DNA from 2 places in the Sinorhizobium sojae CCBAU 05684 genome. Region 2 is predicted to be linked to the other one. Evidence: predicted binding sites of a transcription regulator. Region 2 holds the regulator's gene; the other holds the start of a gene.
The links. The regulator LexA, encoded in region 2, represses DNA repair genes until DNA is damaged. The targets are predictions, from matches to a motif close to TGTTCNNNNTGTGTTCNG.
Positions count from the first base shown of each region.

Region 1: a site for LexA is predicted at 1,620-1,637, ahead of SJ05684_RS30430 (ImuA family protein). Genes of this name have one in related genera too.

Region 1 covers NZ_CP023067.1:3,140,597-3,146,400, forward strand. The annotation lists gene SJ05684_RS15305 (DUF1737 domain-containing protein) at 1-128, shown strand, start outside; gene SJ05684_RS15310 (redoxin family protein) at 217-894, opposite strand; gene SJ05684_RS15315 (metallopeptidase family protein) at 1,055-1,489, opposite strand; gene SJ05684_RS30430 (ImuA family protein) at 1,658-2,611, shown strand; gene SJ05684_RS15320 (Y-family DNA polymerase) at 2,652-4,067, shown strand; gene SJ05684_RS15325 (error-prone DNA polymerase) at 4,064-5,804, shown strand, end outside.
Region 2 covers NZ_CP023067.1:1,447,050-1,452,853, forward strand. The annotation lists gene SJ05684_RS07215 (hypothetical protein) at 137-430, shown strand; gene SJ05684_RS07220 (YrbL family protein) at 444-1,211, opposite strand; tRNA gene SJ05684_RS07230 (tRNA-Cys) at 1,731-1,804, opposite strand; gene lexA (transcriptional repressor LexA) at 2,314-3,024, opposite strand; gene SJ05684_RS29970 (hypothetical protein) at 3,205-3,372, opposite strand; tRNA gene SJ05684_RS07245 (tRNA-Ala) at 3,589-3,664, opposite strand; tRNA gene SJ05684_RS07250 (tRNA-Ser) at 3,751-3,840, opposite strand; gene SJ05684_RS07255 (septal ring lytic transglycosylase RlpA family protein) at 4,129-5,169, shown strand; gene SJ05684_RS07260 (D-alanyl-D-alanine carboxypeptidase family protein) at 5,227-5,804, shown strand, end outside.

The DNA.
Region 1 (5,804 bases), 1.7 Mb from region 2:
GGGAACTCCACGGCGACCCGAGCTACGCCTTCAACGCCGACACCCAGCATATGCAGTGCGGCCAGGCGGTGGTGAAGGAAGTGTCGGGCAAGGACTACCATCCGGAAATGAAGCTCTCGGAGCAGTGAGGCGACGATCGAGCGCGTTGGAGTCCTGATCCCCAGCAGTCTTGCGGGCGAACGGTTCTACAGCGCGACGGTCCGACTTCTCGCTGCATCATGAAAGTTGGGAAGCTGCCGAGATCAATTCTTCAGGATTCAACGCCCGGCATACATTTCGGCCATCCTCTTCGACTTCGGTGAAACTCCAGCGCACCACGCCGTCGCGATCGAGCAGGAAATGGCCGACAAGCTGCATATGACCGGGTATCCGCACCTGTTGATCGGCTTCTGTGATTTCATACCCGTCCTTTTTGTCGAGAAGGTCGCCCCCGGTGGCGGGATCCATTGGCTCAGGCAGTTCCCCCGGCCAATCGACCCGCATGGCTGTGACTGCGTCCATTCCGACGCTGTGCGGCCAGTCGGTCTCGTTCTGCGTGAACTCGAGGAGAGGTAGGCCGAAGACGCGGTGCGAAGCTCGCTCAGTGTCGGATGCTGCGAGAAGGCCGGGTATCGGCTGATAGCGGAAATAAAGGCGCGCGCGTTCCACCGGGGTGTTTACCACCGCTAGAGAGGCGACGCCTTTCTCGCTGAGGGCCGGGTTGAGCCGGGCCATCGCTGCGACATGGCGTCGGCAGAACGGACAAAGCAGCCCCCGAAACAAACCGATCAACAAGGGGCTACGGCCGCGAAAATCATCAAGCGCGATCCTGCCTTCGCGCGAAATCGCGTCCAGCACAATGTTCGGGGCCTTGTCGCCCGGCTGTAACGGATGATCTGGATAGTGCGCAGACATGGTCGACCTCCTCGCCCGAAGGACCAGTCAAGAAAAGGCAGTATGACTCAGGATCGAAGCGAGAATGGGCCCATATTCGCCGACGGGCAAGCGTAAACAGTAGATTGCGATCCCTGTCGCGGCGAATAGCGCGTCGGATAAAGCGCAGCGCTAGGTGCGCTTAGCCGCCCAGATGCTCGACGCTCGCCTCGATCCGCTCCATGTCGTCGTCGGAGAGGCCGAAATGGTGGCCGATCTCATGGATCAGCACATGGGTGATGATGTCGCCCAGCGTTTCGTCGTTTTCCGCCCAATAGTCCAGGATCGGGCGGCGGTAGAGGATGATCCGGTTCGGCAACTCGCCGGTTTCGAGCGTGAAGCGTTCGCCGATGCCACGGCCTTCGAACAGGCCGAGCAGGTCGAAGGGCGTCTCAAGCGCCATGTCTTCGAAGACATCGTCGCTGGGGAAGTCGGCAACTTCGATGGTGAGATCCGTCGTCAGCTTGCGGAATTCCTCCGGCAGATGGCTGTAGGCTTCAAACGCAAGCTGTTCGAATATCGTAAGCGTCGGTGCGTGGCGTTCCCGCCAATCTTCGGTCTGGTCTCTGCGGGCCATGGGCACTCCTTGTCGCCCTCATATAGCGGTTTCGCCTTTGTTTTTCGAGTGTTGAATTCCACCCGGACTGGGCAAGGAATAAATTCTTATATCATGACTGTTGACTCTTTCCGCAAGCTCTGGAATCCATAAGAACATAAAGTGAACATATGATCGGAGTTGACCGTCATGGCCGAGAACGCCGTGCAACGGCAAACCATTCTTTCCCTTCGTGAAAGCATAGCACGGATTGAAAACGGCTGCTCGTCCGCCGTCGTGCCGGGGACCCGGGATGCCGATCCCGCCGGCTTTCGCCGCGGCCGGGAGAGAGCGCCGGACCGCCAGGTCATGCCCTTTGGAATTCCCTCGCTCGACGATGTGCTCAAAGGCGGGCTGCCGCTCGGGGGAATGGTGGAAATCCGCAATGGGGAAACGCGCGATGCAGGCGCGGCGGTCGGCTTCGTCATGGCGCTTGCCGTTCTGTACCAGCAGCGGAGGAAGGAAAAGGGCCATCTCGCCCCGGTCCTGTGGATCAGCCAGGCGCTTGCCGCCCGCGAGGCCGGCAATCCGTATGCCCCCGGACTGAGAAGCTACGGGCTCGACGCGGAACGGCTCCTCTTCGTGTCCGCGGGCAAGGTCAAGGATGCGCTCTGGATCGCCGAGACGGCGCTTTCGGTGCCGGTCTTCGCAACGGTCGTGCTGGAAATCCGCGGCAATCCCGCCTCTCTCGCCTTGAGCGAGAGCCGGCGCCTGCACGTGAAGGCGCGGGCGGGCCAAGTTCCGCTTCTTCTCTTCCGACAGGCGGGGGAAGAGGAGGCGAGCAGCGCCTTTTTCCGCTTTCAGATCAAGCCGGCACCGGCCGGCGAACGTCCCCTCCCCGACGGCTTGATGCTTTGCGGCAGCGTCGGCCATCCGAGCTTTCACCTTCTTGTCGAAAAAAACAGGGCGTCTGCCCCTCACGACATCTTTCTCGAATGGAACGCCCATGACCGCCGCTTCTCCCCCCTCAATGAGCGCCGAAGCGCCGCTCTTCAGGCAAACGACCAGCCAGAGAATCCTGGCGATCCACTTTCCGCATCTGCCGGCCGATCGCGTCGCGCGCAGCCGTTGGGGCGCCTCCTGGCTTTCGCGCGGGCGTCCTGATCACCCGCCTGTCGTTTTCGCCGCCAAGATCGACAATGCCATGCGCCTCGTCGCGCTCGATACGCTTGCGGAACGCATCGGCCTGAAGCGCGGCCAGGGCGCGGCGGAAGCGCGCGCCATGTGCCCGGCGCTCGATGTGATCGCCGCCGACCGGGCGGCCGACCAGGCCTTTCTGGAAGGGCTTGCCGACTGGTGCGACCGCTATACGCCGCTTGTCGCGCTCGACGGCAAGGATGGCCTGTTCCTCGACATCACCGGCTGCGCTCATCTCCATGGCGGCGAAAAGGCGCTGGTCAGCGACGTGCTTTCCCGGCTTTTTGCGCTCGGGGTCGAGGCGCGCGCGACCATTTCCTCCTCCGCCGGCCTCTCCTGGGCAGTGTCCCGCCATGGCCATGACGCGGTCATCGGTCCCGAGGAAGCCGATCGGGTTCTGGCTCCCCTGACGGTCGCGGCACTCCGCCTGCCGGCTGAAACCGCCACCGCGCTCGAACGCGTCGGGCTGAAGCAGATAGGCGATCTTCTCGAGGCGCCGCGCGCGCCGCTTGCCCGCCGCTTCGGTCCTCAACTTCTCCTCAGGCTCGATCAGGCAAGGGGCCGGGTGGACGAGCCGCTCTCACCGCGCCTGCCGGTGCCGAGCTTTTCCGCCGAGCGCCGCTTTGCCGAGCCGCTGCAGGACGAGGAGTATATTCTCGAACTGACCCGGCATCTCGCCAAGGACGTCCGCGCCTCTCTTGAGCGGCAGGGCGAAGGCGGACGCCTGTTCGAGCTCCTCCTGTTCCGCGTCGATGGCCGGGTATTCCGCGTCAAGGCCCATGCCGCCGTTGCCTTGAATGACGCCGGGCGGATCGCGGCACTCTTTCGCGAGCGGCTGCAGGCGGTCCATGACGATCTCGATGCCGGATACGGCTTCGAAATCCTCCGGCTCGCCGTGCTTAGAAGCGAAAGGCTCGATCCCGCCCAGCAGGATTTTTCCGGCGTCCCCGATGAAAGCCAACCGCTTGCCGCCTTCGTCGACAAGGTTTCCGCCCGCTTCGGGCCGGATTGCCTGATGCAGGCGCGCTTTGCCGAAAGCCATCTGCCGGAACGGGCAGGCGGATTTTCCCCCATACGGGACGTCGCAGCTCTCCTGGATGCTTCAGGCCCTGAAGGGGGGGCCTTTCCTGAAAACCGCCCTTTACGGATTTTCGCCCATCCCGAACCGGTGGAGGCGACGGCCGAAGTGCCGGAGGGGCCTCCGCGCAGCTTCAACTGGCGCAAGACCCGCTACCGCGTCGCCCGCGCCGAGGGGCCGGAACGCATCGCCGCCGAATGGTGGATCGATGGCGAGAACCATCCGACCCGCGACTATTTCCGGGTCGAGGATCAGGAGGGCCGACGGTTCTGGCTGTTCCGCGAAGGTCTTTATGAACGGGAAGTCTCCTCGGCCCGCTGGTTCATGCATGGAGTTTTCGCATGAGCGGGAAACCCACCTTCCACGAGCCCCCCATCTTCTACGAACTTGGCGCGCGCACGAATTTCTCCTTTCTTGAAGGGGCGGCACCGGCCGAGGAGATGGTCGTCTTCGCCAAGAAGATCGGACTTTCCGGCCTCGGCATCGCCGACCGCAACAGCGTCGCCGGCGTAGTGCGGGCCCATGCCAAGGCGAAGCTGGAAAGTTATCCTTTCCAACCGGGCGCCCGTCTCGCCTTTGCCGACGACACGCCGGACATCCTTGCCTATCCTGAAAACCGGCGCGGCTGGGGACATCTCTGCCGCCTGCTCAGTGCCGGGAACCTGCGCTCGAAGAAAGGCGACTGCACGCTTTACCTCGCCGATCTCCTCGAATGGCAGGAAGAGCTTCTCCTGATCGTCCTGCCGAAGGACGGCCGGCCGGAACCCGAAAAGCTGGACGCGCTTCTGCAGACATTGCGGGAGCCTCTCGGCAACCGGCTCCATCTCGGTCTGACGCCGCGCTATGACGGCTTCGACCGGCACGATTTCGCCGTTCTGGCCGCCGTCGCCCGCAAGGCCGGCGTCCCGCTTCTCGCCACCAACGATGCGCTCTACCACGATCCGCATTACCGCCCGCTTGCGGATGTGGTGACCGCGATCCGCGAGCATGTGACGATCATGAGCGCCGGTTTCCTCATCCAGAGGAATGCCGAAAGGCATCTGAAGGGGCCGAAGGAAATGGCGCGGCTTTTCAGCGATTATCCCGAGGCGGTCGCCAATGCGCGCCGGTTTTTCGAGCGGCTCTCCTTCAGCCTCGACGAGCTCAGCCATCAATATCCGGATGAAAACGCAAAAGGCGAGAGCCCGGCCGAAAGCCTGCGCAGGCTCGTCGCGGAAGGGGCGATCGAGCGCTATCCAGACGGCGTGCCGGACAAGGTCAAGCGCCAGATCGACTATGAGCTCGAACTCATCCACGAGAAGAAATACGAGCCCTATTTTCTGACCGTCCACAAGCTGGTGAAGTTCGCCCGCAGCGTAAACATCCTCTGCCAGGGGCGGGGATCGGCGGCGAATTCCTCGGTCTGCTTCTGCCTCGGCATCACCGATGTCGATCCGCAGAAATTCACGCTGCTGTTCGACCGCTTCCTGTCGAAGGACCGCGACGAGCCGCCCGATATCGACGTCGATTTCGAGCACGAGCGGCGCGAGGAGGTCATTCAATATATCTACCGGACCTATGGCAGGGAGCATGCGGGCCTCACCGCCGCGGTGATCAGCTACCGCTCGCGCTCCGCCGGACGCGAGGTTGCCAAGGCTTTCGGTCTTTCGGAGGATGTGCAATCGGCACTCGTCAGCTCCATCTGGGGCTGGGGAACCTCTCCTTTCACCGAAGAGCAGGCCAGGGGAGCGGGTCTCGACATGGCCGATCCGCTGACACGGCGCGTCCTTGCCTATGCAAGCCTGCTCATGAACTTCCCGCGCCATCTCTCCCAGCATGTCGGCGGCTTCGTCATCACCCGCGACCGTCTCGACGAGGTCGTGCCGATCATGAACACGGCCATGCCCGACCGTTACATGATCGAATGGGACAAGGACGATCTCGACCAGTTGAAGATCCTCAAGGTCGACGTGCTGGCGCTCGGCATGCTGACCTGCCTTGCCAAGGCCTTCAAGCTTCTGGAAGCGCATTACGACGAGCGGAAAATACTGGCCGAACTCTACCAGGACCAGCAGGAGGCCGTTTACGACATGATCTGCCGCG
Region 2 (5,804 bases):
TCTGCGCCGCAGAAGTGAGGCTGCTAATACAAATGCTTTTTCGATTTGCCAAGCGATTTTTCAAAAAAAATCGAGAGCGCCGCTTGCTCGGCTGTGGAGAAAGCACCAATTCTGGGAAAGTCGCAGGAAGGAAGCAATGGCGCAGGGCGAGAAAAAAAGGCATTTCGGTATCGATCCGAAAACACGGGAGATGATCCTGGGAAAATGGCGCATCGGCCTGCCCGACTCGCCGGCCCTGCGGGTGACGGTGGGGCTGCTGCTCATCGCCGGCGGTATTCTCGGCTTTCTGCCGATTCTTGGCTTCTGGATGGTCCCGCTGGGGATGCTCGTGCTGTCGCACGACATACCGGTGGTGCGTCGCGCACGCCGGAGGCTCGCCGTGTGGTGGGCCCGCTGGCGCGGCAATGCCGAGAAATCATCCGGGGAGTAGAATGCGACTTGGGCTAGCTCGCCTGTGAAGAAACGTCGAGTGCGTCCGGAACGACCTCGAGTGGGTGGCGACTGCGCTTCGGCCGCAGATACGGCTTTAGTACCGCGTGGACGTGTCCCTCGTTTGGTAGCGCCGCTGGATCGTTCAATACTCTGGCGAGATTTAAGAACAGCTTCCCACGCATTTGCCGCAGTCGGAAGTCGTTGGCCCTGCTGCTGAGAGCGAAAATGCGCAACGGGCTTTTTTCACCGGTCCCGTCGATGCACAGCAGTTCCTCAAAACCGCGGCGATCCGTCACGACGAAGTTGCCGGCATTGCAATCCATCAGCACGATGTGAAGCCTGCGAAAGCGATCGAAAAGCTCTTCGATCATCGCCAGGTGCCTTGCCGTCAACCGCCCCGCCAGCGCCAGGTCGCGCAAGGTCGGGGCCAACTGTCCGTCTGCCATAGTGATCTTCTCGACCACGAGACCGAGACCGTGTTCGGTCTGAACGAAGCCCAGCACTCCGGGGATGGGGAGATCGGCTGTATCGGCCAGGGTGAACTTTCGGGCCTGTTCAATGAACTCGTCGACCTCGCGTCGAAAAGTGCGGTAGGCGCCGAACCGCTTGAACCGATCGAAGAAGCGGAGCATCCGCGTCGATTGGCGCTCGCCGCCCTTGCCCCTGGTTCTGAGAACCTTGATCAGAATGTTCGGGTATAGGTCGTGCTCGAAAACACACCGCTGGTGCCCGACTGCGCATTGGTGCCAGTCGGAAAGGGAGATCTTGCCGTCGAACATTTCCTCCCCCTCGGAATGCGACCGTTTTGTAACGAAATAGTGTCAGTGGAGGAAAATCAAGGAAAATCCAACCTTGTGGGTGAATTTATTGAGAACGTGACTGTATGGTTGTGTTCGACCAAGCGCCCGGTGAGGAGCCACTCGGGCACGAGAGGCTGCCGGTGCGTCAGATGATTTCAGCTGACCGCAAAATGCTCTAACGGCTGGCGGTTGTTTCGGAAGCGGATGCTCCCTCGAAACAGATAGAAGCCGTTTTCGCCGGAGCAGTCGCTGGTCCGGCCAAAACGGAATCGACGTTCCGCTACAGCGCCGCGCGTCTTTTCAGACGCGCAAAGGTCGCTGGAACTCTTTGAATCTGCGCATCGAGCTTTCCGAGGATCGGCTCCGATTTTCGGGGCGCTAGGCAAGTGGTCGTCGCCGCAAAGCATACACTCTGTAGGAGGACGCTCTCAGTCCACTTGTGAAAACATGGCGGCGCTCATCGGCGCCATCAAATCACGATCATCAGGGGGGAATTGTTGGAGGCCTCGCCCGGAATTGAACCGGGGTACAAGGATTTGCAGTCCTCTGCGTCACCACTCCGCCACGAGGCCTCACCGACAAGAAATATCAAGTCGTGGCCAGCGTTTAGAATCATTCGAGATGAACCGCAAGAGGCAATTTCCGAAAAACGCACCCCTCGTCTCGGCGCATTCTTGAAGGACGTTGGCGAAGCCGCCGGATTGCCGATGAATAGGTGATGCCCCACCAAAACGCGGCAAAAACAGTGAGACGGCGGCGCGAACGGGCTGTAGCATTTTGAATTGCTGCATGCATTTGTCCTTAAATCGAGATCGATTTCAAGGCGACATGCAGTACCCGGCAGTTTCCCACATCAGGGCAGCGATCGAAATCCGGACAGGGTCGGCAGCAAAGAGCGGAATGCCCCCGAACCCGCCGGTATCGCTCTGTTAATTTGCGCCGATTGTGCGAACCAAAATTCGTCCGACCGCAAAATTATCTCCGGCGCTGTGCGTCCCTCAGGACGCACAAAGGACACTGTTAGCTCTTTGAATCTGCGCTCGTGCTTTCCGAAAAGCGGGGCCGATCTCGGGGCGATGCGCTAGTGGTACCGTCGTATCAGCCCGACGAGTTTACCCTGGATTTTCACCCGGTCCGGTCCGAATATCCGGGTCTCGTAGGCCGGGTTCGCCGCTTCGAGCGCAATCGACGCACCTTTCCGGCGGAAGCGCTTCAATGTCGCTTCCTCATCGTCGATCAGCGCCACGACGATATCGCCCGGGCTGGCCGTGCTCGCGTTGCGGATGATCACGGTGTCGCCATCGAGGATGCCGGCCTCGATCATCGAGTCGCCCTTGATCTCCAAGGCGTAATGTTCGCCGCTGCCGATCATGTCGATCGGTACGGAAACCTCGTGCGTATTGTTCTGAATCGCTGAAATCGGAACGCCGGCGGCGATCCGCCCCATGACGGGAACCGCAATCGATGCCGTTTCGGCCGGCGGCGGCTCGGCCTTGGGCGCGGCAGGCGTCTTGCCCAGACTGCCCTCGATGACGCTTGGCGAAAAGCCGCGCCTTGGCTGCGCCGGAGCCGTATAAGCTTCCGGCAACTTGATAACTTCAAGCGCGCGGGCCCGATTGGGCAGCCGGCGAATGAAGCCGCGCTCCTCGAGCGCGGTGATCAATCGGTGGATGCCCGACTTCGATGCAAGATCGAGCGCGTCTTTCATTTCATCGAAGGACGGCGGGACTCCCGATTCCTTCATTCGTTCATGAATGAAGAGAAGCAATTCCTGTTGCTTGCGGGTCAGCATGGCGCGTCACTCCAGAATCGCGAAACAAATCAAGAACAGACACTATCCGTTCCATTTGTGTTCCGCAAGTGCCTAAAATTCCGTGAACTTTGCCAGGCTGAATATTTGGCCGACATCGCTGTGCCGGCGCCGATGAGCCATTGGGCTGTCCGGCGACGACGGCGTTCAAGTGGCGCCCGATCAATAGGCGAGACGCAGACCTCCGGGGCTGAGCACGTCGAAGTCAGGCTCAGGGTAGGGGCCGTGCCATTGCGTGTAGGTCGTATTGCCCGTAGCGCCGGTCGTGGCGCATCCCGAAAGTGCCAGGAGCGCCAATGCTGCAACCGCCATCAGAGTTTTAGAGGGCATGTTTTTCTCCACTCGCGGGAGTTGCCGAGATGCGAAACTGCAGACCTTAACTGTCCCTCAATTCGCTGGCGATGGCAAGGGAGCGTCGATGGCCGAAATCCTCATTTAGCCATCCTGGTAAACGACTTGGGGCGATGCGCCTCGGCGTAAACACCTGTTGCGTGAGCGGCCTGATCAGGGCCGTTGCGCTTCTGCGCGGCGGACAAAAGGGAAGAATGGTGGAGTCGAAGGGAGTCGAACCCTCGACCTCCGCAGTGCGATTGCGGCGCTCTCCCAACTGAGCTACGACCCCACGGGCCCAAACTATATAGAAGAATTCGACAGCCCGCGCCAGTCCGTTCGACTGCGTCGGCGGGCTCTGGTTCGGACGGGTTCAGGTGGCGGATGGGGTGGGATTCGAACCCACGGTAGGCTCTCACCTACGCCGGTTTTCAAGACCGGTGCCTTAAACCGCTCGGCCACCCATCCGGGCAGCGCGTTATTGCGCGAAGTGCGGTTCGTTGCAAGATTTAAGCGAGGCGTCCGCACGAATTATTTCTTGGACCTCTGCTGCTCGGCACCCACATTCCACCGGCCTCGCGTTCACCATTCGTAAACCATAACGAGCAAAATCCGGCGCGATCTCACCTAGAATTCGTATTTTTGCCTTGATGTTGTCATCATTGCTCGATTGTCCCTTTTCGGGACGCCGAAAGATCCGCGGGGGTGACATGCGGACCGTTCTGCCACGAATTTGCGAATGACCTTGTGGGACAGATGATATCTCATAGAAATGCGGCCTGCCTTGCGAGGGGATTGCGCCTCGCTGCAATTCCACTGCTTTGCGCTACGCTGGCGGCCTGCGGCTCCACGTCCAGCGTCAAGAAGAGCAAGTCGAGGAGCAAGGAATATTTCGCCGAATCCGTCTATGGCGTCAAAGCGAGCCCACGGGTCGCGACCGGGCGCAATATGCCGAAGGGCGGCGGGCGCTTCCAGGTCGGCAAGGCCTACCAGGTCAAGGGCAAGTGGTATAAGCCGAAGGAGGAGCCGGGTTACAACAAGACCGGCATGGCTTCCTGGTACGGCTCGGCCTTTCATGGCCGGTTGACCGCGAATGGCGAGGTCTACGACAAGTATCACCTTTCCGCGGCGCACCCGACCTTCCCTTTGCCGAGCTATGCTCGCGTCACCAATCTGGAGAACGGTACATCGGTCATCGTGCGTGTGAACGATCGCGGGCCCTATGAATATGGCCGGATCATCGATGTTTCCTCCAAGACCGCCGACCTGCTCGATATCAAGCGCAAGGGAAGCGCCAAGGTGCGCGTGCAATATGTCGGCCGGGCTCCGCTCGAGGGCAACGACATGCCCTATCTCATGGCGTCCTACGTCACCAAGGGCGATCGCAGTCCGGGCGTTGCGCCGGAAGGGCAGATCGCCACGGGGGTCATGGTGGCTTCGAACGAGCCGCTGCGCGACCAGGCGCGGGACCTTGGCACCCTGACGATTCCGGCGAAACCGACGCTTGGCGAAACGACGCCGATGAACGCGCTCGCGGCACCGGCTGCGGCTTCCCCGGCTTCAGCCGCGCTCGCCGAGTTCATGATTCTGCCGGAGATCGGGCCGGTCCCCTCCGAACGCCCGGAGTGGATCCCGCTTCCGGACGGCAGCATGGCCTATGCCGCCGCCTATGTCGAAGTCCGGGTCAGCGACAGGGCTTCGCCATTCGAGGCGATCATGGCCGATCCGAACCCGCTGACGCCCGAGTCCATTCTTGCCTATGCGAAGCGGCAGAACCGGGGGGCTCTGCCCGATTGACGCCGGTTGAATAGGGGTGGCCGCACTGCTATGCCCGTGAAGAAACCGGAGTTTCTCATGCGCATGATGTGGCTGGCGATCGTGGGTGTTCTTGCGGCGGTCGTCGCAGGGGAGGCGGCGGCGCAGGCGCCTGCCTTCAACACGAAGGCGAAGCAGATCTATCTGGTTGATGCCGAGACCGGCACCGTGCTTTTTGCGCGCGGCGAGAACGAGCCCGTGCCGCCGGCATCCCTTGCCAAGCTCATGACGATGGAGCTGGTCTTCGAGGCCTTGGACAGAGGTGAACTGACGCCGCACACGACCTTCGAAGTTTCGGAACATGCCTGGCGCACGGGCGGCGCGCCTTCCGGCACCGCGACCATGTTTGCCGCGATCAAGTCGGAGGTTCCGGTTGCGGATCTCATGCAAGGTGCAATTGTCCAACTGGCGAACGACGCCTGCATTATCCTTGCCGAGGGAATGGCGGGCAGCGAGACGGCCTTTGCCGAACGGATGACGGAGCGGGCTCGCGAGCTCGGCATGCCGGTCGCGACGTTCAAGAACGCGACCGGACTCCCGGATCCCGGAAACAAGATCACCATGCGGGAACTCGTCACCCTCTCGCGGCATTTGCATGAGGCGCATCCGCGCTACTA